4 regions of the Enterobacter cloacae complex sp. ECNIH7 genome follow, and region 4 is predicted to be linked to each of the others. Evidence: predicted binding sites of a transcription regulator. Region 4 holds the regulator's gene; each other region holds the start of a gene.

Region 1 (4,907 bases), 670 kb from region 4:
TTTTCTCGCCGCCGGAAAAACCGACGTTCACCGAGCGGGTGAGCAAATCTTCCGGCATTTTCAGCAGCTTGATTTTCTCTTCCATTAAATCCTGGAAGTCGAAGCGGTCGAGCGCCTCCAGCCCCCGGTATTTTCGCACCGCGTTGAGCGCGGTTTGCAGGAAGAACTGGTTGCTGACGCCCGGAATTTCAACCGGGTACTGGAAGGCCATAAAGATGCCCTCTCCCGCGCGATCTTCCGGTGACATTTCCAGCAGATCTTTGCCGTTGAACTCGACCGAGCCGTGGGTCACCTCATAATCTTCGCGCCCCGCCAGCGTCGCGGAAAGCGTACTTTTCCCGGAACCGTTCGGCCCCATGATAGCGTGGACTTCCCCCGGCTTGACGTCAAAATTGAGGCCACGCAGGATGGCTTTGTCTTCTACGCTGACCTGTAAATCTTTAATGCTTAACATGTGCTTTCCTTAACCGACGCTGTGTTCAAGACTAATGGCGAGGAGTTTCTGGGCTTCAACGGCAAATTCCAGCGGCAGTTCAGAGAACACATCCTTACAGAAGCCGTTAACGATCATCGAGATGGCGTCTTCTTCGCTGATCCCCCGCTGCAGGCAATAGAAGAGCTGATCTTCCCCAATCCGCGACGTCGTCGCCTCGTGCTCAAGCTGGGCCGTATTATTACGGCACTCAACGTACGGGAAGGTGTGCGCCCCGCAGTCTGCGCCAATCAGCATCGAATCACACTGGGTAAAGTTTCGCGCATTGGTGGCCGTCGGCATGATTTTCACCAGCCCGCGATAGCTGTTCTGGCTGTGCCCGGCGGAGATGCCTTTCGAGATAATGGTCGACCTGGTGTTTTTACCTATGTGGATCATCTTGGTGCCGGTATCGGCCTGCTGGTGGCCGCTGGTCAGCGCCACGGAGTAAAACTCACCGATGGAGTTATCCCCGCGCAGGATGCAGCTCGGGTATTTCCAGGTGATGGCCGAGCCGGTTTCAGACTGGGTCCACGACATCTTGCTGTTTTCGCCTTCGCACAGCGCGCGCTTGGTGACGAAGTTCAGGATACCGCCGGTATTGCCGTCGCCCGGGAACCAGTTTTGCACCGTGGAGTATTTCACCTCGGCGTCTTTATGGATGATGACCTCCACCACCGCCGCGTGCAGCTGATAGCTGTCGCGGACCGGGGCGGAGCACCCTTCGATGTAGCTGACGTAGCTGCCTTCATCCGCGACCAGAATCGTGCGTTCGAACTGGCCGGTTTTTTCGGCATTAATACGGAAATAGGTGGATAGCTCCATCGGACAGCGCACGCCTTTCGGTACGTAAATAAAGGTACCGTCCGAGGCCACCGCCGCGTTAAGAGCCGCAAAGAAGTTATCGTTTGAAGGCACCACGGTCCCAATGTACTTTTTCACCAGTTCCGGATGATCGTGAATCGCTTCGCCGAAGGAGCAGAAAATGATCCCCTGCTCTGCCAGCTTCTCGCGGTAGGTGGTGGCCACCGAGACGGAGTCGAAAATGGCGTCTACCGCCACCTCTTTCCCTTCGCGAACGGGCACGCCAAGCTGGTTAAAGGCCTCTTCCACCTCTTTGCTGAGGAAGCTGTTTTCAGCGCCAGTTTGCTGCACCGCGCCGGGCTGCGAGGCGCAGGTATCGTCACAGCTGCCGCAGGAGGGCGCAGAATAGTAGCTGTAATCCTGATAGTTTAGCTTGTCGTAGTGCGCTTTCAGCCAGTGCGGCTCTTCCATCTCCAGCCAGGCACGGAAGGCGCTCAGACGGAACTCCAGCATCCACTCGGGCTCGTTGCGTTTCGCCGAGATCGCCCGCACGACATCTTCGTTAATGCCTTTCGCCAGCTCATCTGTCTGGAGCTGGGTGAAGAACCCCTCTTTATAGTTGAGGTGCCCACCGCTCCAGGTATTTACATCACTCGTTGCTTCAGTATTACGAGACATAGTACCGCCTATACCCCAAAGCTTTCGCCACAGCCGCATTCGTTCTGGGCTTTCGGGTTATGAAATTTGAATAACTGGTTTAAGCCTTCGCGGACGTAGTCCACTTCGGTGCCGTCGATAAAGGGCATAGCCTGCAGCGCAACGTACAGCTTCGCGCCGTCTGTCTCGAACACCAGGTCATCTTTCTCAGGTTCGGTGACGGTGTCGAGCACGTAGCCGAAACCTGCGCAGCCGGTCTGTTTGACACCCAGGCGCACGCCGAGGATCTCGGGCTTTTTCGCCACCAGCTCGTGAATATGTGCCGCCGCCGCTGGCGTGAGCGTTAAGCCGCGCCAGGCGAAATCGGCAGGATTAAAGGTTTCTGAATGCAGTTCCATAGGTCCACCTCATCTGATAAGCCATCAGGGCATAACACCATGTTAGTGATAACGATTATCACTTCAACCCTCTGTCAGCAGGGGCATTCGGCTAAAGCGCCCTTTTTGCCTGGTTTTATTAAGCATAGACCCTGTGAGAGGATGCAGTCAGGATGGATGTATTTGTTCAATGCATTGATTAATAATGCATTTCGTCGCGGCATTCATAACGAAGAGAAGAAAAGTAAAATATGCATCGGAAATGCCTATTTTTGAGATAGATTTTGCACAGAAAATGACAAAAACAAAAAAGGCCCTTAAGGCCTCTTAATACTCAATGATGAAATGCGACAGCAAATCCCTGTTCACGCCAGTGGTCAAGCTGTTCCTGCTGGCGAGGCGTTGGGGATTTCCCCGTCCAGACGAAGATTTTTTGCCCGGGGAACAGTTCAGGACGCGGCGAATCGATGGGTTCCGCCAGGACGTCAATGTGCCAGCCCTTCTGCGCCAGGCGCGCGGCTTCCAGCCACAGGTGGGTGCGGTCATCGCATTCCCAGCCAATCAACAGTGCGTCTTTACCGGCTTTCTTGCGGGACTCCGCCAGGCTTGCAATCGCGAATTCAATCAGAACTCCGTCTAACAGGCTTGCCATGTGACGCACGGTATTTTGGTCCTGGTTCATGCGCTGACGGACGGGAGAAATAATATTGTCAATCAGCGCGTCTATCGCGTGATCGCGGCGGAACTCGCCAATTTTGGCACGCAGCTTTGCCGGGCTGGCGTAACGCAGAACGGTCATCATCTCTTCCTGGAATGAAGCCCAGTTGCCCTGCGTCAAAACTTCTTTGTTTTCCAGCAAGGCTTTGACTTTTCCGACCGAGACGCCGCTTTTCATCAGGCGTTTGATCTCTTCGATACGCAGGATATCTTCATCGTCAAACTGACGATGGCCCCCTTCGCTGCGCTGCGGCTTCAACAATCCATAACGGCGCTGCCAGGCACGCAGCGTAACGGGGTTGATACCGCATCGTTCGGCCACTTCGCCGATACTGTAATAGGCCATTAACTCCCTCACGCTCAGAACTTCCATACCTAACTGCACCAACTTTATCAGATTGTACACACTATTTGTATAACTAAGACCGCATTTTGAACCGGTGAACGGGGTTCTTTTCCATCCACCTGTTAATACATTGTTGTATAAAATTTGCCGTTCGTACAGTTAACTCTGCCGGATTGTGTACAGCTTTATCAGAATTCGAATTTTTTCTCCGGCCAAGCAATCGCGGGAATACCGCCGTGTCGCGGGCTGGCAAAAAGATGCCCCTGGAACTGGGATATTCCCGCTGACTCCAGCCACATCCACTCTTCAGCCTTCTCTACCCCCACCGCGCAGAACTGGATCTCAAGCGAGGCACAGCATTTGATAATCGCCTGGATAATGGCCTGTCGGGGACCACTTTTGTGCACGTTTGCGACCAGATCGCGATTAATCTTAATTCTGTCCGGCTGGAACTGAGCCAGCAGCTGTAACCCGGCAAATCCGGCACCAAAGTGATCGATCGTCACGCTGATGCCCGCGCTTTTTAACTGCCTGACCGAATCCGTGAATTCATCGAATCGGGAAATGGCTTCGCTCTCGGTAAACTCCACCACAATTTGCTCGGGTACAAACCCATTTTCTTCAATGGCGGTGAGCAGGAAATCCACGGCGTTGGGAATGTTGACCAGCGTCATCGGCAGCAGGTTAAGGGATAACGTCTGGTCCTGTAGCCCCAGCGCGCTGGCCATTGAGAGCGCAACCTGCTTGCTTTGTAAATCCGAGGCATACACGTCGTCACGCGGCAGACTGGCGAAGTAAACTCCCGGCGCGCCGCCGTCAGGCGTGCGGAGAAGCGCCTCCCAGGAGACGACCTGCTGCATAAACGGATCGACTATCGGCTGGAACGCGAAGCTGCAATCCGCCCCTTTCGCGACCACCTCGGGCTGCGCGGACAAGCGCGTCTCTTCGCGCACAAATTCCCAGGAATCCGCAGGGGGCAGTTCAAAATAGTTCGCTTTTTCCGTGGCCTCGACAAAGGTGCGGAAAAACTGCAGCGGGCGGTCGTTGTACGTCAGCTGATAGCGCGTCGTCCCCCTGTTGAGCACCTCTTGCAGCACCTCGTCCCTGTCGAAGTGTCGCAAATCAAAAAGCTCCATGCCCACGTTGCCAAAACGACGGACAGGTCCGTGATCGCGCATCAGCTCCACTACGTTGTGGTGGCGAGGGTCGTTGCAAATCTGCTCATAGATGGCAGAAACGTGTTCCACTGGCCCTTCAAGCAGCTGAAAAAAATGTGTGCCATTAAACAGCAGGATCCCCGTGATATTGGATTGCTGGTTTTTACTATTTGCAGCAGCAACCATGACTTCCAGCGCTTTCACTGGTACGTCCTCGCAGATATGACTGCGGTAAATGATGGTGGTGAGCATGCGATTCCTGGGGTTAGGGGTTTGGCCACAAAAGAGGTGGATAAGGTTCATTTATAGCACATTAATTGCCTGACAAATAATTTACATCTCAACCGTTTACGGCAATTTAAGAAACGTTTTTCCTG
Region 2 (4,907 bases), 1.8 Mb from region 4:
TGCCGTGTCAGCCCGTATAACTATCCCCTGATTTTTCGACTCAACAGATGATAAAGCCATGATGAAAGATTCGCTCTGCCGCATTATTGCGGGTGATATTCAGGCCAGAGCCGAACAGGTAGAAGCTGCCGTTCGCCTGCTTGATGAAGGGAACACCGTGCCGTTTATTGCACGCTATCGTAAGGAAGTCACCGGCGGTCTGGATGACACGCAGCTGCGTAACCTGGAGACCCGTCTGGGCTATCTGCGCGAGCTGGAAGAACGTCGTCAGGCGATCCTCAAATCCATCGGCGAACAGGGCAAGCTGACCAGCGAGCTGGAAAGCGCCATCAACGGCACCCTGAGCAAAACCGAACTCGAAGATCTCTATCTGCCGTACAAACCGAAGCGCCGCACGCGCGGGCAGATTGCGATTGAAGCGGGTCTTGAGCCGCTGGCCGACCTGCTGTGGAACGAGCCGTCCCACGACCCGGAAACCGAAGCGGCGAAATTCATCGACGCCGACAAAGGCGTAGCGGACACCAAGGCCGCCCTCGACGGCGCGCGCTACATTCTGATGGAGCGCTTCGCCGAAGACGCCGCCCTGCTCGCTAAAGTGCGTGATTACCTGTGGAAGAATGCCCACATCGTCTCTACCGTCGTCGCGGGTAAAGAGGAAGAAGGCGCGAAATTCCGCGACTACTTCGATCACCACGAACCGATCTCTACCGCCCCTTCACACCGTGCGCTGGCGATGTTCCGCGGCCGCAACGAAGGCGTGCTCCAGCTCTCCCTGAACGCCGACCCGCAGTTTGACGAGCCGCCGAAAGAGAGCCACTGCGAGCAGATCATTATCGACCATCTCGGCCTGCGCCTGAACAACGCCCCGGCGGACAGCTGGCGCAAAGGCGTGGTGAGCTGGACCTGGCGCATCAAGGTGCTGATGCACCTCGAAACCGAGCTGATGGGCACCGTGCGCGAGCGCGCCGAAGATGAAGCGATTAACGTCTTCGCCCGTAACCTGCACGACCTGCTGATGGCCGCCCCTGCCGGCCTGCGCGCGACCATGGGTCTCGATCCGGGCCTGCGTACCGGAGTGAAGGTCGCTGTGGTTGACGGCACCGGCAAGCTGGTGGCGACCGATACCATCTATCCGCACACCGGTCAGGCAGCGAAAGCGGCCGTCGTGGTGGCGGCGCTGTGCGAAAAATACAACGTGGAGCTGGTTGCCATCGGCAACGGTACGGCCTCACGCGAAACCGAGCGTTTCTACCTCGACGTGCAGAAGCAGTTCCCGAAAGTGACGGCGCAGAAAGTGATCGTCAGCGAAGCGGGGGCATCCGTCTATTCCGCGTCCGAGCTGGCGGCCCAGGAGTTCCCGGACCTGGACGTTTCCCTGCGCGGTGCGGTCTCTATCGCTCGCCGCCTGCAGGATCCGCTGGCGGAGCTGGTGAAGATCGACCCGAAATCCATCGGCGTGGGCCAGTATCAGCACGACGTGAGCCAGACTCAGCTGGCGCGCAAGCTGGATGCGGTGGTGGAAGACTGCGTAAACGCCGTCGGCGTTGACCTGAACACCGCCTCCGTTCCCCTGCTGACCCGCGTGGCGGGCTTAACCCGCATGATGGCGCAGAATATCGTCGCCTGGCGTGATGAGAACGGCCAGTTCCAGAACCGTCAGCAGCTGCTGAAGGTGAGCCGTCTGGGGCCAAAAGCCTTTGAGCAGTGTGCAGGCTTCCTGCGAATCAACCACGGCGATAACCCGCTGGATGCCTCCACCGTTCACCCGGAAGCGTACCCGGTTGTGGAGCGCATTCTGGCCGCCACCCAGCAGGCGCTGAAAGATCTCATGGGTGACAGCAGCGCCCTGCGCAACCTGAAAGCCGTTGATTTCACCGACGACAAATTTGGTGTCCCAACCGTCACCGACATCATCAAAGAGCTGGAAAAGCCGGGCCGCGATCCGCGTCCTGAGTTCAAAACGGCGACCTTTGCTGACGGCGTGGAAACCATGAACGACCTGCTGCCCGGCATGGTGCTGGAGGGCGCGGTGACCAACGTCACCAACTTTGGCGCGTTTGTGGATATCGGCGTGCATCAGGACGGCCTGGTGCATATCTCATCCCTCGCCGACAAGTTCGTTGAAGACCCGCACACCGTGGTTAAAGCGGGTGACATCGTGAAGGTCAAAGTGCTGGAAGTGGATCTGCAGCGCAAGCGTATCGCGCTGACCATGCGTCTGGACGAGCAGCCGGGCGACACCAGCGCGCGCCGCGGCGGCAATGGCGGTGGCCGCGAGCAGCAGCGCCCGGCCGCGAAAGCGGCAAAACCGCGCGGACGTGATGCTCAGCCTGCAGGCAACAGCGCGATGATGGATGCGCTGGCGGCAGCGATGGGTAAGAAACGCTAAGGCTGTCAATGCCCCTCACCCTAACCCTCTCCCCAAAGGGGAGAGGGGATCGCACGGTGCGGTCTTTTCCCCTCGTCCTCATGGGTGGGGGAATAAATTCATATCGAAATATATGAAACCGATTGCATAGCCATATTTAAACCACGAATTATCACCCCGTTAACAAATACTCCCCTTTTCGTTTTCCAGGCAATTCAGCAAATATTGAGCCAGGTCAAACAGGCCGTAAATTAATACCGTAAACAACATTCCGTCACAGTTTTAATATTGCTGATAAAAACTATTCTCATTATCATCCCATAGTAGATAATTTAACCTTTCGTGGAATCAGGCGTTATGCAATTCACTCCAGACAGTGCATGGAAGATTACCGGTTTTACCCGCGAAATTAGCCCGGCCTATCGGCAAAAGCTGCTGTCGCTGGGCATGCTGCCCGGCTCGTCATTCCAGGTCGTGCGCGTGGCGCCGCTGGGCGATCCGGTTCACATCGAAACCCGCCGCGTGAATCTGGTGCTGCGTAAGAAAGACCTCGCGTTAATAGAAGTCGAAGCCTTATCCCGATAACAAGCCAGCGGTTTCAGTGAGTCTAAAAAAATGAAAAAGTTAACTATTGGCTTAATTGGCAATCCTAATTCCGGCAAGACCACCCTTTTTAACCAGCTGACCGGCGCACGCCAGCGCGTGGGCAACTGGGCGGGCGTGACGGTTGAGCGTAAAGAGGGTCAGTTCACGACAACGGACAGCCAGGTGACGCTGGTTGACCTTCCCGGCACCTATTCGTTAACCACCATTTCGTCGCAAACTTCGCTCGATGAGCAGATTGCCTGCCACTATATTCTTGGCGGCGACGCGGACCTGCTGATCAACGTGGTCGACGCCTCCAATCTCGAGCGTAACCTTTATCTGACGCTGCAGCTGCTGGAGCTGGGGATCCCCTGCATTGTGGCGCTCAACATGCTCGACATTGCGGAGAAACAAAAGCTGCGTATCGACGTCGATGCCCTCTCCGCGCGCCTGGGTTGCCCGGTCGTTCCGCTGGTCTCGACGCGCGCTCGCGGTATTGACGCGCTGAAGCTGGCCATTGACCGTCACCAGGGAAATCATGACATTGAGCTGGTGCATTACGCGCAGCCTCTCCTGCGCGAAGCCAACGTGCTGGCGAAGGAAATGGACAAAAGCATGCCTGCGAAACAGCGCCTGTGGCTTGGCCTGCAGATGCTGGAAGGGGATATCTACAGCCGCGCTTACGCCGGGCATGCGGCCGATAAGCTGGACGCCACGGTGGCCCGTCTTAGCGACGAGCTGGACGACCCGGCGCTGCACATCGCCGATGCGCGTTACCAGGCCATCGCCTCGATTTGCGACGTTGTCAGCAACGCCCTGACGGCAGAGCCCAGCCGCTTTACGGCGGCGGTGGATAAGGTTGTGCTTAACCGCTTCCTCGGTTTGCCCATCTTCCTGCTGGTGATGTACGTGATGTTCCTGCTCGCCATTAACATAGGCGGCGCCCTTCAGCCCATTTTCGACGCCGGTTCCGTCGCGGTCTTCGTCCACGGTATTCAGTGGGTAGGGTATACCCTTCACTTCCCGGAATGGTTGACCATCTTCCTCGCGCAGGGGATCGGCGGCGGTATCAATACCGTTCTGCCGCTGGTGCCGCAGATCGGCATGATGTACCTGTTCCTCTCGTTCCTGGAAGATTCCGGCTACATGGCGCGCGCCGCGTTCGTGATGGATCGTCTGATGCAGGCGCTGGGTCTGCCGGGTAAATCCTTCGTCCCGCTGATTGTCGGCTTCGGCTGTAACGTGCCGTCGGTGATGGGCGCCCGCACCCTGGATGCGCCGCGTGAACGTCTGATGACCATCATGATGGCGCCGTTTATGTCCTGCGGTGCCCGTCTGGCCATTTTTGCGGTCTTTGCCGCAGCCTTCTTTGGTCAGCAGGGCGCGCTGGCGGTCTTCTCGCTCTACGTGCTGGGCATCGTGATGGCGATCCTGACCGGTTTAATGCTGAAACACACCATCATGCGCGGTGAAGCGTCACCGTTCGTGATGGAGCTGCCGGTGTACCACGTCCCCCATCTGAAAAGCCTGGCGATCCAGACCTGGCAGCGCCTGAAAGGCTTCGTCCTGCGCGCCGGTAAGGTGATTGTCATCGTCAGTATTTTCCTGAGCGCGCTGAACAGCTTCACCCTGAGTGGACAGGCAGCGGATAACATTAACGACTCTGCCCTCGCCTCCGTCAGCCGCGTTATCACGCCGGTCTTCAAACCGATTGGCGTGCATGAAGATAACTGGCAGGCAACCGTCGGCCTGTTCACCGGCGCGATGGCAAAAGAGGTGGTTGTCGGTACCCTGAACACGCTCTACACCGCTGAGAACATTCAGGAACAGGACTTTAATCCGGCAGAGTTTCATCTCGGTCATGAACTGCTGGGTGCCGTAGAGGAAACCTGGCAGAGCCTGAAGGACACCTTCAGCCTGAGCGTGCTGGCGAACCCGATTGAGGCCAGCAAAG
Region 3 (4,907 bases), 130 kb from region 4:
CAACCGCCATCGCCTGCGTGCCGCTGTGGGTAATGCTCCCCGACAACCCTTTCGGCCAGAGCGGTTCGCCGCTGGGGCCGATGCCGGGGATCGCGCGTTCATGTATCGCACCGAGCGCATGCGCGGCGGCGATGCGGCCTGCCAGATGCTCGGCTTTGCGTTTGCTTCCGGCGTTTGAAAGCTCTGCGTGGTGGGGGAGCCAGAGGAGATCGGCATCGGTGAAGGTGGTGGGGGCGAAGGTGACGTGGTGGACGGTGTGGCCGGCAAGAATGAACGTGGTGTGGGTTGTGTGCATGTTTTTCCCTTCAGAATTGTGCGGCCTGATGCCCTCACCCCGGCCCTCTCCCATGGGGAGAGGGGGCAAACACTAAAAACGGCAACTGGGTTGCCGTTTTGTTTTTACCTTAGAAGCGCGTATTCACGCTCATGTACCAGGTACGGCCCGGCTCATTATACGTATACGCTCCCGCACCGTACATATACGCACCGGTGGTGGCATTTCCGGTCGTCTGGGCATTACCCGCGCGCCACTGGCGTTTGTCGAAGACGTTATCAACGCCGCCGGTCAGACTAACGTTTTTGGTCATATCCCAGGTCGCGCTCAGGCCAACGATGCTGTACGGGCTGACTTCGTCTTTCTCAGATCCGGTCACCGGCTGACCTTTGTAGTTGTACTTCTTCGGCTGCTGCTTGCCGTACCAGGTAAAGGTCGACTGGAGCGACACGTCCTGATGAACCTGCCAGCTCAGGGTCGAGTTCAGCGTGTACTCCGGAATAATCGACAGACGATCGCCGGTCTCCTTGTTCTTGCTCTGCAGCATGTATGTAATATTGTTGGTCCAGTTAATGGTGTCGCTGACCGGCACGTTCAGGGAGCCTTCCAGCCCTTCGACCACCGCCTTCGGTACGTTTTCCCACTGGTAGATATCCGTCTGCACTTTGCCGGAAGAGGTATGACCGATCGGCGCGTAGCCCGCTTCAATCTTGTCGCGATAGTCGTTTCGGAACCAGGTCACGCCCGCCAGCCAGCCGTCGCGCTTCCACTCCAGACCAATCTCTTTGTTGATGCTGGTTTCGGCTTTCAGGTCATCGTTGCCCATCATGTAGCAGCCCACGCCGTCCGAGCTGGCGTAGCAGCCCTGGCCTTTGCTGTAGAGCAGGTAGTTCGGGTTGGTCTGGTACAGGCTCGGCGCTTTGTAGGCGCGCGCGATACCCATCTTCAGCGTGAAGTCATCCCCCAGACCTTGCGACAGGTTCAGGGACGGGCTCCAGTTGTTGCCGACTATGGTGTGATGGTCGAAGCGCAGGGCAGGGGTCAGCATGGTGCTGTCGGTCAGCTCCATGTTGTTTTCGGCGAACAGGGAGAAAATCTCCGCCGAGGTGTACGGGCTGCGGTCGTTTGTCATGCCCGGAATAGTGCCGCCCTGCAGGGTTTGCGTGAACGAAGTCGAGTCCTTCATGCGCTGCTGGTTCCACTCGGTGCCCAGCGTCAGGTTCTGGTTGACGAGGAAATCAATCGGCAGGTTGATTTCGCTGTGCAGCATCACGTCGGCCAGGTCGGTGTCGGTGAATTTATTGCTGTTGAACAAGCCTTCCGTACCGCCCGCCAGACCTTCGCCCAGGCGGGAGTTGCGGGTGTGTTCGTACTGCGCCCAGCTGCTGGTGGTGATGCCGTTATCCCAGCCGCCGTTCCAGGTCACCGCGAAGTTCTGGCGGTAGATCCGGTTAGTTTCTTTACCGTAGTTCTTCTTCACCAGCGCGCTGTCGTTGTTGGTGTTCTGCGTGTCGCCCGCGTAGAGGTTGTTCTGGCGGCTGTAGCCCGCTTCGAACTCCAGGGACTGCATGGGCGCGAAGTCCCAGCGCACCACGCCGTTGATGTCTTTGTTTTCCACGCCCTCACGGCCGGCCGGCAGGGTGTTGGCGTAGGCACCGGTACGATCGGACTGGTGGCCCTGGTTGATGTCCCACGCGTCGGCCTGGGTTTTGTCCAGGTTACCGAACATGCGGAAGCTGAAATCGCCGCCCAGCGGGCCGCTCAGGCTGAAGTTGGTGCGTTTGGTGGAACCTTCGTCCTTGTGCTCTGGCGCGTTCAGGTAGGTGTTCCAGGAGCCGTGCCACTGGTCGTCGAATTTTTTGGTGATGATGTTTACCACGCCGCCAGCCGCGCCGTTGCCGTAGCGCGCGGCGGCCGGACCGCGGATCACTTCGATGCGCTCGATCATCTCCGGCGGCACCCAGCCGGTATCGCCGCGGGTGTCACGCTCGCCGCGCCAGCCCAGACGAATAGAGTTGCGGCTGGTGACCGGCTTGCCGTCGATCAGGATCAGGGTGTTTTCCGGCCCCATGCCGCGAATGTCAATCTGACGGTTGTTTCCACGCTGGCCGCTGGTGGAGTTCCCGGTGAGGTTAACGCCCGGCATGGTGCGGATGATTTCCGCCACGTCGCGCGCGGGCGGGTTTTTGCGGATCTCGTCGGCGGTGATGGTCGACACGCCCGGCGCCTGTAAATTCTGCTCGGCGGCGGTGATCACCATAGTGTCTTCGTGCTGCGCAGAGGCGGTGTTGTCGTCTGCCACGGCGGGCAGCGCGACACCATAAATCCCTAAATTGACCAGCAAGGCCAGAGAGTGAATCTTCTTATTCATTGTACGTCCCGCTTTTATGGTTATTTAATGAGCGCGCTTCCCACAGCGCGGGCATTACGCTATTGCAAATGCAAATAGTTATCAATAATATTATCAATAAAATTTGCTCTGAAACAAAAAAGTCTGTTAAACATGGGGTTATAAGGGTGACGACGTTAACAGCCGGAAGTGAAGCGTGGTGGCAGTCGAAAAACGGACCTGAATGGGAACGTCTGAAGGAGAACTGTCGCGTCACCTTCTGGTGGCGGGATCCGGCAGGCACGCAGAAAACCTCATCGGTCAAACGCGTCTGGCTCTACGTTACCGGCGTGACCGACCATCATCAGAATGCCCGCCCGCAATCTCTTGAACGCATTCCGGATACCGACGTCTGGCAGTGGCAGGGCGAATTCAGCCCGGAATGGCGCGGCAGCTACTGTTTTATCCCCTCCGTAAATGAAAACGATTTTGCCGATACCGTGTTTGAAGGCCAGCAGCCGGACCGCATGGCGCTGCGCGAAGGCTGGCGCAGGCTGCTGCCGCACGCGGTTTCCGACCCGCTGAATCCGCAGAGCTGGCGCGGCGGGCGCGGTCATGCCGTCTCGGCGCTTGAGATGCCGGACGCGCCCGTTCAGCCCGGCTGGGACCGTCCCGATACGCAGTATCACCAGCCGGTCTGCATTGAGTGGAACAGCGAGCGTCTCAACAACCGTCGCCGCGTGTGGATTTTCACCACCGGGGATGACGGCCCGGAACGTCCGCTGGCGGTGCTGCTCGACGGGCAGTTCTGGGCCGAAAGTATGCCCGTCTGGCCCGCGCTGGCGTCGCTTACCACCGAGCGCAAACTGCCGCCTGCGGTCTACGTATTAATTGATGCGATCGACATGGAACATCGCAGCCGCGAATTGCCCTGTAACCGCGATTTCTGGCTGGCGGTGCAGGAAGAACTTCTCCCTCATGTAAAACAGCTCGCGCCCTTCAGCGACCGCGCCGACCGTACCGTGGTCGCGGGCCAGAGCTTTGGAGGACTCTCTTCACTTTATGCTGGCCTCAACTGGCCGCAGCGGTTTGGCTGCGTGCTGAGCCAGTCTGGCTCGTACTGGTGGCCGCACCGCGGCGGGCAGCAGGAAGGGCGCCTCATCGAACAGCTCAGAGCAGATGAACTAACCGCGAGCGGGCTGCGTATCGTCCTCGAGGCCGGACGCAACGAACCGCTGATTTTCAATGCCAATCAGGCGATTTATGCCGAACTACACGCGCAGCAGGTTACCTGGCGTCAGGTTGACGGCGGACACGACGCGCTTTGCTGGCGCGGTGGGCTGACGCAGGGGCTAATGACCCTCTGGCAGCCGCTTATTCAATAACGGAGTCTGTATGGAATTCAGCAATCCTTTCGATAATCCGCAGGGACAGTTCGCCATTTTGCAAAACGACCAGGGGCAGTACAGCCTGTGGCCGCAGCAGTGCGAACTGCCGGCGGGGTGGCGCGTGGTGTGCGAAGCGCAGTCTCAGGAGGCGTGCCAGCAGTGGCTCGCCGGGAACTGGCGCACGCTTGAACCGTCCCATTTTGCGGAGGGGAGCGCATGAAACGTCTTCCTCTCGTCGCCGCCCAGCCGGGTATCTGGATGGCGGAACAGCTGTCCTCCCTGCCAAACGCCTGGAGCGTGGCGCACTACACCGAACTGAAAGGCGATATCGACGCGCCATTGCTGGCAAAAGCCATCGCTGAGGGCATGATGCAGGCCGATACCCTGCGAATGCGTTTTGCCGAGGATAACGGCGAGGTGTGGCAGTGGGTGGATGACACCCTCATTCTGCCGGAGCCGTCCATCGTTCGCGTTGCCGACCACGCCGCCGCCGTGGCGCTGATGGAGGCTGATCTTAACCAGAACCTGCGCGTCGACAGCGGTCAGCCGCTGGCGTTTCACCAGCTGATTCAGGTGGGGGAAAGCCACTGGTACTGGTATCAGCGCTATCACCATCTGGTGGTGGATGGCTTCAGCTTCCCGGCCATTACCCGCCAGATCGCCGCGATTTACGCCGCGTGGAAAGAGGGTGAACCGACGCCCGCATCTCCGTTTACGCCATTTGCCGAAGTGGTGGAGGAGTATCAGCGCTATCGCGGCAGCGAGGCGTATCAGCGCGACGGCGCCTTCTGGGCGGAGCAGCGCAGGCAGCTTCCTTCTCCGGTCTCGCTCTCTTCCGCACCGCTGCCGGGACGCGCCGCCACAACCGATATCCTGCGCCTGAAAATCGCTGCCGACGGTCGCGCCTTCAGCCAGC
Region 4 (4,907 bases):
GCCTACGTCATCAAAGCCGAGCGCGTAGAGAAAGATGCAGAAGGGAATATCACTACCATCTTCTGTTCATATGACGCTGAAACGCTGAGCAAAGATCCTGCAGACGGCCGCAAGGTGAAGGGCGTTATTCACTGGGTGAGCGCTTCTCACGCGCTGCCGGTAGAAATTCGCCTGTACGATCGCCTGTTCAGCGTGCCTAACCCAGGTGCAGCGGAAGACTTCCTGGCGACCATCAACCCGGAATCTCTGGTGATCAAGCAGGGTTATGCGGAGCCTTCTCTGAAAGCCGCTGAAGCGGGCAAAGCGTTCCAGTTCGAACGTGAAGGTTACTTCTGCCTGGACAGCCGTTACAGCACGGCGGAAAAATCGGTATTCAACCGTACCGTAGGTCTGCGTGATACCTGGACGAAGATCGGCGAATAATATTGCTGGTCTGGTCAATGAGAGACAAACGCCGCACCATGCGGCGTTTTTTTATTTAACGATCAGGGTATTAAGACAGGGCCTAAAAAGGTGTGATAAAAATATCAGGTCAATGAGGTGCTACTTATTTTTTTAAAAAAAGTTTGTGTCATTACGAAAAACAAAAAGGTGATAAAAAAGGAAAGATAATCCATGTCTAGCCACTGAAATACCTGATAATTCCCCGCCATTGCTCGCCTCTCTGCGAATGTTACAAATCACTACCAATTATGTGCACTTCGTCATAATCCTGACTTTTGCCCGCTAAAAAGCATTGATAATTCGCGTCGCGAAAAATAACCTAAAGACGGTAGTTAATTCGAGGGTATTTAAAACTACCCCTGACCATTTGGTCTTTTTTATTTACGCCGCTTCAGGCGTTTTAATTCGTCAAAGAGGAATAATCTATGCGTACGTTCAGTGGCAAACGTAGTGCGCTGGCGCTGGCTATTGCCGGTGTGACAGCAATGTCGGGCCTGGTGGTGACACCAGAGGCGAAAGCGGCAGGCTTCATCGACGATTCTACCCTCACGGGCGGTATTTATTACTGGCAGCGTGAACGTGACCGTAAAGACGTCACCGAAGACAAATACAAAACTAACCTTTCTCACTCCACCTGGAACGCCAACCTGGACTTCCAGTCAGGCTATGCCGCGGATATGTTCGGTCTGGATATTGCTGCGTTTACCGCGATTGAAATGGCGGAAAACGGTGACAGCGCCCACCCGAACGAAATTGCCTTCTCCTCCAGCAACAAAGCCTATAAAGAAGACTGGTCCGGGGATAAGAGCGGTATCAGCCTTTATAAAGCCGCTGCAAAATTTAAATACGGTCCGGTTTGGGCGCGCGGTGGTTATATTCAGCCAACCGGTCAGACTCTGTTAGCGCCGCACTGGAGCTTTATGCCGGGTACCTATCAGGGTGCGGAAGCCGGGGCGAATTTTGACTACGGTGACGCGGGGGCGTTGAGCTTCTCCTATATGTGGACCAACGAGTACAAAGCGCCGTGGCACATTGAAATGGACAAGTTCTACCAGAACGATAAAAAAACCAAAGTCGATTACCTGCACTCGCTGGGCGCGAAGTACGACTTCAAAAACGATCTGGTGCTTGAAGCGGCATTCGGTCAGGCACAAGGCTATGTCGATCAGTATTTTGCCAAGGCCAGCTATAAATTCGATGTCGCGGGTAGCCCGCTGAGCACCAGCTACCAGTTCTACGGTACGCGCGACAAGGTCAGCAACGGTGGCGTCAACGACATTTATGACGGCACCGCGTGGCTGCAGGCGTTAACCTTCGGCTACAAGGTCGGTCAGGTTGATTTACGTCTGGAAGGCACATGGGTGAAGGCGGAAGGGCAGCAGGGCTACTTCCTGCAGCGTATGACCCCGACCTACGCCTCCTCCAACGGTCGTCTTGATATCTGGTGGGATAACCGCTCTGACTTCAACGCCGACGGCGAGAAAGCGGTCTTCTTTGGCGCAATGTATGACCTGAAAAACTGGAATCTGCCGGGCTGGGCCGTGGGTGCCTCTTACGCTTACGCCTGGGACGCAAAACCTGCCGATATGGCCACGCCGGACGCATACTACGATCCTAACTATCGCCTGAAAGAGTCTTCCTACAGCCTCGATGCTATCTATACCCTGCAGGATGGCCGCGCGAAAGGCACGATGTTCAAACTGCACTTCACTCAGTATGACAACCACTCCGATATCCCGAGCTATGCGGGCGGTTACGGCAACATCTTCCAGGATGAACGTGACGTGAAATTCATGGTTATTGCCCCATTCACCATCTTCTGATGAACGCACCGGCGGGCTGAGTCCCGCCGGTATGGAGACTGCACATGATGAAAAAAATCGTAATCGTCGCGTTGCTGGCATCAGGGCTGGTGGCGTGTGCTCAGAATCAGGCGCCGAAAGAGGACTCCCGTCTGAAGGAGGCGTATAGCGCCTGCATAAATACTGCGGAAGGATCGCCGGAGAAAATTCAAGCCTGTCAGAGCGTGCTGAACGTGCTGAAGAAAGAGAAAGCGCATGAGCAGTTCGCGACGCAGGAGAACGTCCGCGTGATGGATTACCAGGCCTGTATCCAGGCGCGTAAAACCGGTAACGATCAGGAAGTGGCGAAGCGTTGCGATAAGATCTGGAACGAGATACGCAATAACAATAAATAAGTGCTTTACGCCCGGTGGCGCTGCGCTTGCCGGGCCTACAAAGGTGTCATAGCCCGTGGGCCCGGTAAGCGCAGCGCCACCGGGCTTTTTCAGGCAAAAAAAAAGCCAACCTTGCGGCTGGCTCAGAGTATGAATACTGATTATTTCGCGTCGTGCGCGTGGTCGTCTTCGCGGCAGTCGCCTTCAGCGCAGTGACCGTAAAGATACAGGCTGTGGTTCGTCAGGCGGATGCCATGACGCGCCGCGATTTCACGCTGGCGTGATTCAATGGAATCATCGCTGAATTCAATGACCTTGCCGCAATCGAGGCAGATCAGGTGATCGTGGTGCTGCTGCTGGGTCAGTTCGAAAACAGATTTACCGCCTTCGAAATTATGACGGGTAACAATGCCCGCGTCATCAAACTGGTTCAGCACGCGATAGACGGTAGCCAGCCCGATCTCTTCACCCATGTCGATAAGACGTTTATAGAGGTCTTCCGCACTGACATGGTGATTGTCTGGACCCTGAAGCACTTCAAGGATTTTTAACCGAGGAAGCGTAACTTTCAGGCCAGCCTTCTTTAATGCGGTATTGTTGTCAGTCATGCGGAATCTGTCCTGTTGCTAAACGATTCACTTCTGTAGGAAGTGACAGAAAATGCACCCGGGATAATGCGTCTCATTATAGAACTGCCATGGCTAAATGAAAACTGCAAGTCTCAGGCAAAATATGCTTATAAAAACGTGGTATCACCAACAAACTTGCTCAATGGAAAACCACGTTTTATCAGGGAGACATTGTACAGGTCTGGGCGAAAAAGTTAAAAGATTGTAGCGATTAATTTAATCGGTTTGACCTGGGGCATGGGCGCAACCGCAGTTGCGCCGCGATAAAATCAGGCGTTCAGAATATCATCCAGGTGCAGTTCCTCGCGGATCTGCTTAACCCACTTCTCAACACGCTCTGCGGTCAGCTCTGGCTGACGGTCTTCGTCGATGGCCAGACCCACGAAATGATCGTCATCGGCCAGGCCTTTAGACGCTTCGAAGTGGTAACCGGCGGTCGGCCAGTGACCTACGATAACCGCGCCGTTCGGCTCAATGATATCGCGGATGGTGCCCAGCGCGTCACAGAAGTATTCGGCGTAGTCTTCCTGATCGCCACAGCCAAAAAGGGCGACCAGCTTACCGTTGAAGTCCACTTCTTCCAGCGTCGGGAAAAAATCATCCCAGTCGCACTGGGCTTCACCGTAGTACCAGGTTGGAATGCCCAGCAGCAGAATGTCATAGCCTTCGAGATCTTCTTTGCTGCTCTTGGCGATGTCATGCACATCAGCAACGTCTTTACCGAGCTGTTTTTGAATGTTTTTCGCGATATTTTCGGTATTGCCGGTATCACTGCCAAAGAAAATGCCGATGATTGCCATGAGTAAAATAACCTCTTGAAACTTAATAGTATGGTGGCGCAATTTGGCCACGGATAAGGGCAATAATAGCAGAACTGGCAACCCTGCGGAAACAGCTATCGCGCAGGACTGCACTCTGTGCTACATGAAAAGGGTAATTAAGGGAATTTTCAGACTTATGCCTGGCCGCGCAACGTCTCAAGCTGGGCGATCAGCATCTCTTCAATGAGCTCGCTACGGCTGATATTTCGGGCCTCGGCCAGCTCATTAAGTGCATCGACCGCGTCGGCGTTGAGCTTCAGTTCGACACGCTTAAGCCCACGATTTTTATCGCGTTTAAGCTGGTTGCGTTTATTGATACGCAGCTGTTCATCGCGCGAAAGCGGATTCGTCTTGGGTCGTCCCGGGCGACGCTCATTCGCGAACAGATCTAGTGTCGTACGGTCCGTTTGTTCTTTGGCCATGATTCTGAGACTTCGGGGGAAACACGCCGCCCTGCTAATGCCCGGGCGATAAGCGCGCCATCATACATCACCAAAAACGGCACGCCAACGACTGGACGCCTGCAGCCTTCCAGTCGCTTTCTTTTTAATCAATTTGCAGTATCAGCGAGATAGCGGCGAATGGCGCGCAGCACAGCATCCGGTTTTTCCGCATGCACCCAGTGCCCGGCACCGGCAATCACGTGGGCGCGAGCCTGCGGGAATTGGGCCAGCAGCGTGTCGCGGTACGCGTCGGTAACGTAAGGCGAGTTGCCGCCGCGAATAAAGAGAGTGGGGTATGGCCAGGCGGGGACGGTTTCCCAGCCGACGATGTTATTGTACTGGTCCCAGAGCACCGGCACGTTAAAACGCCATTGCCCGTCAACAAACGACTTCA

The links. The regulator Fur, encoded in region 4, represses iron uptake genes when iron is present. The targets are predictions, from matches to a motif close to ATAATAATGAGAACNACTATCAA.
Region 1: a site for Fur is predicted at 2,371-2,393, ahead of sufA (Fe-S cluster assembly scaffold SufA). Genes of this name have one in related genera too.
Region 2: a site for Fur is predicted at 2,663-2,685, ahead of feoA (ferrous iron transporter A). Genes of this name have one in related genera too.
Region 3: a site for Fur is predicted at 2,714-2,736, ahead of WM95_RS06455 (TonB-dependent siderophore receptor). Genes of this name have one in related genera too.

The regions. Positions count from the first base shown of each region.
Region 1 covers NZ_CP017990.1:2,125,397-2,130,303, reverse strand. The annotation lists gene sufC (Fe-S cluster assembly ATPase SufC) at 1-454, opposite strand, end outside; gene sufB (Fe-S cluster assembly protein SufB) at 464-1,954, opposite strand; gene sufA (Fe-S cluster assembly scaffold SufA) at 1,963-2,331, opposite strand; gene WM95_RS10550 (MerR family transcriptional regulator) at 2,645-3,373, opposite strand; gene WM95_RS10545 (diguanylate phosphodiesterase) at 3,562-4,782, opposite strand.
Region 2 covers NZ_CP017990.1:4,783,314-4,788,220, forward strand. The annotation lists gene WM95_RS23945 (Tex family protein) at 59-2,389, shown strand; gene feoA (ferrous iron transporter A) at 2,726-2,953, shown strand; gene feoB (Fe(2+) transporter permease subunit FeoB) at 2,984-4,907, shown strand, end outside.
Region 3 covers NZ_CP017990.1:1,326,255-1,331,161, forward strand. The annotation lists gene entD (enterobactin synthase subunit EntD) at 1-295, opposite strand, end outside; gene WM95_RS06455 (TonB-dependent siderophore receptor) at 405-2,645, opposite strand; gene fes (enterochelin esterase) at 2,792-3,988, shown strand; gene WM95_RS06465 (MbtH family protein) at 3,999-4,211, shown strand; partial or broken gene entF (enterobactin non-ribosomal peptide synthetase EntF) at 4,208-4,907, shown strand, end outside.
Region 4 covers NZ_CP017990.1:1,452,486-1,457,392, forward strand. The annotation lists gene glnS (glutamine--tRNA ligase) at 1-423, shown strand, start outside; gene chiP (chitoporin ChiP) at 870-2,267, shown strand; gene chiQ (ChiQ/YbfN family lipoprotein) at 2,315-2,641, shown strand; gene fur (ferric iron uptake transcriptional regulator) at 2,782-3,228, opposite strand; gene fldA (flavodoxin FldA) at 3,519-4,049, opposite strand; gene ybfE (LexA regulated protein) at 4,205-4,492, opposite strand; gene ybfF (esterase) at 4,621-4,907, opposite strand, start outside.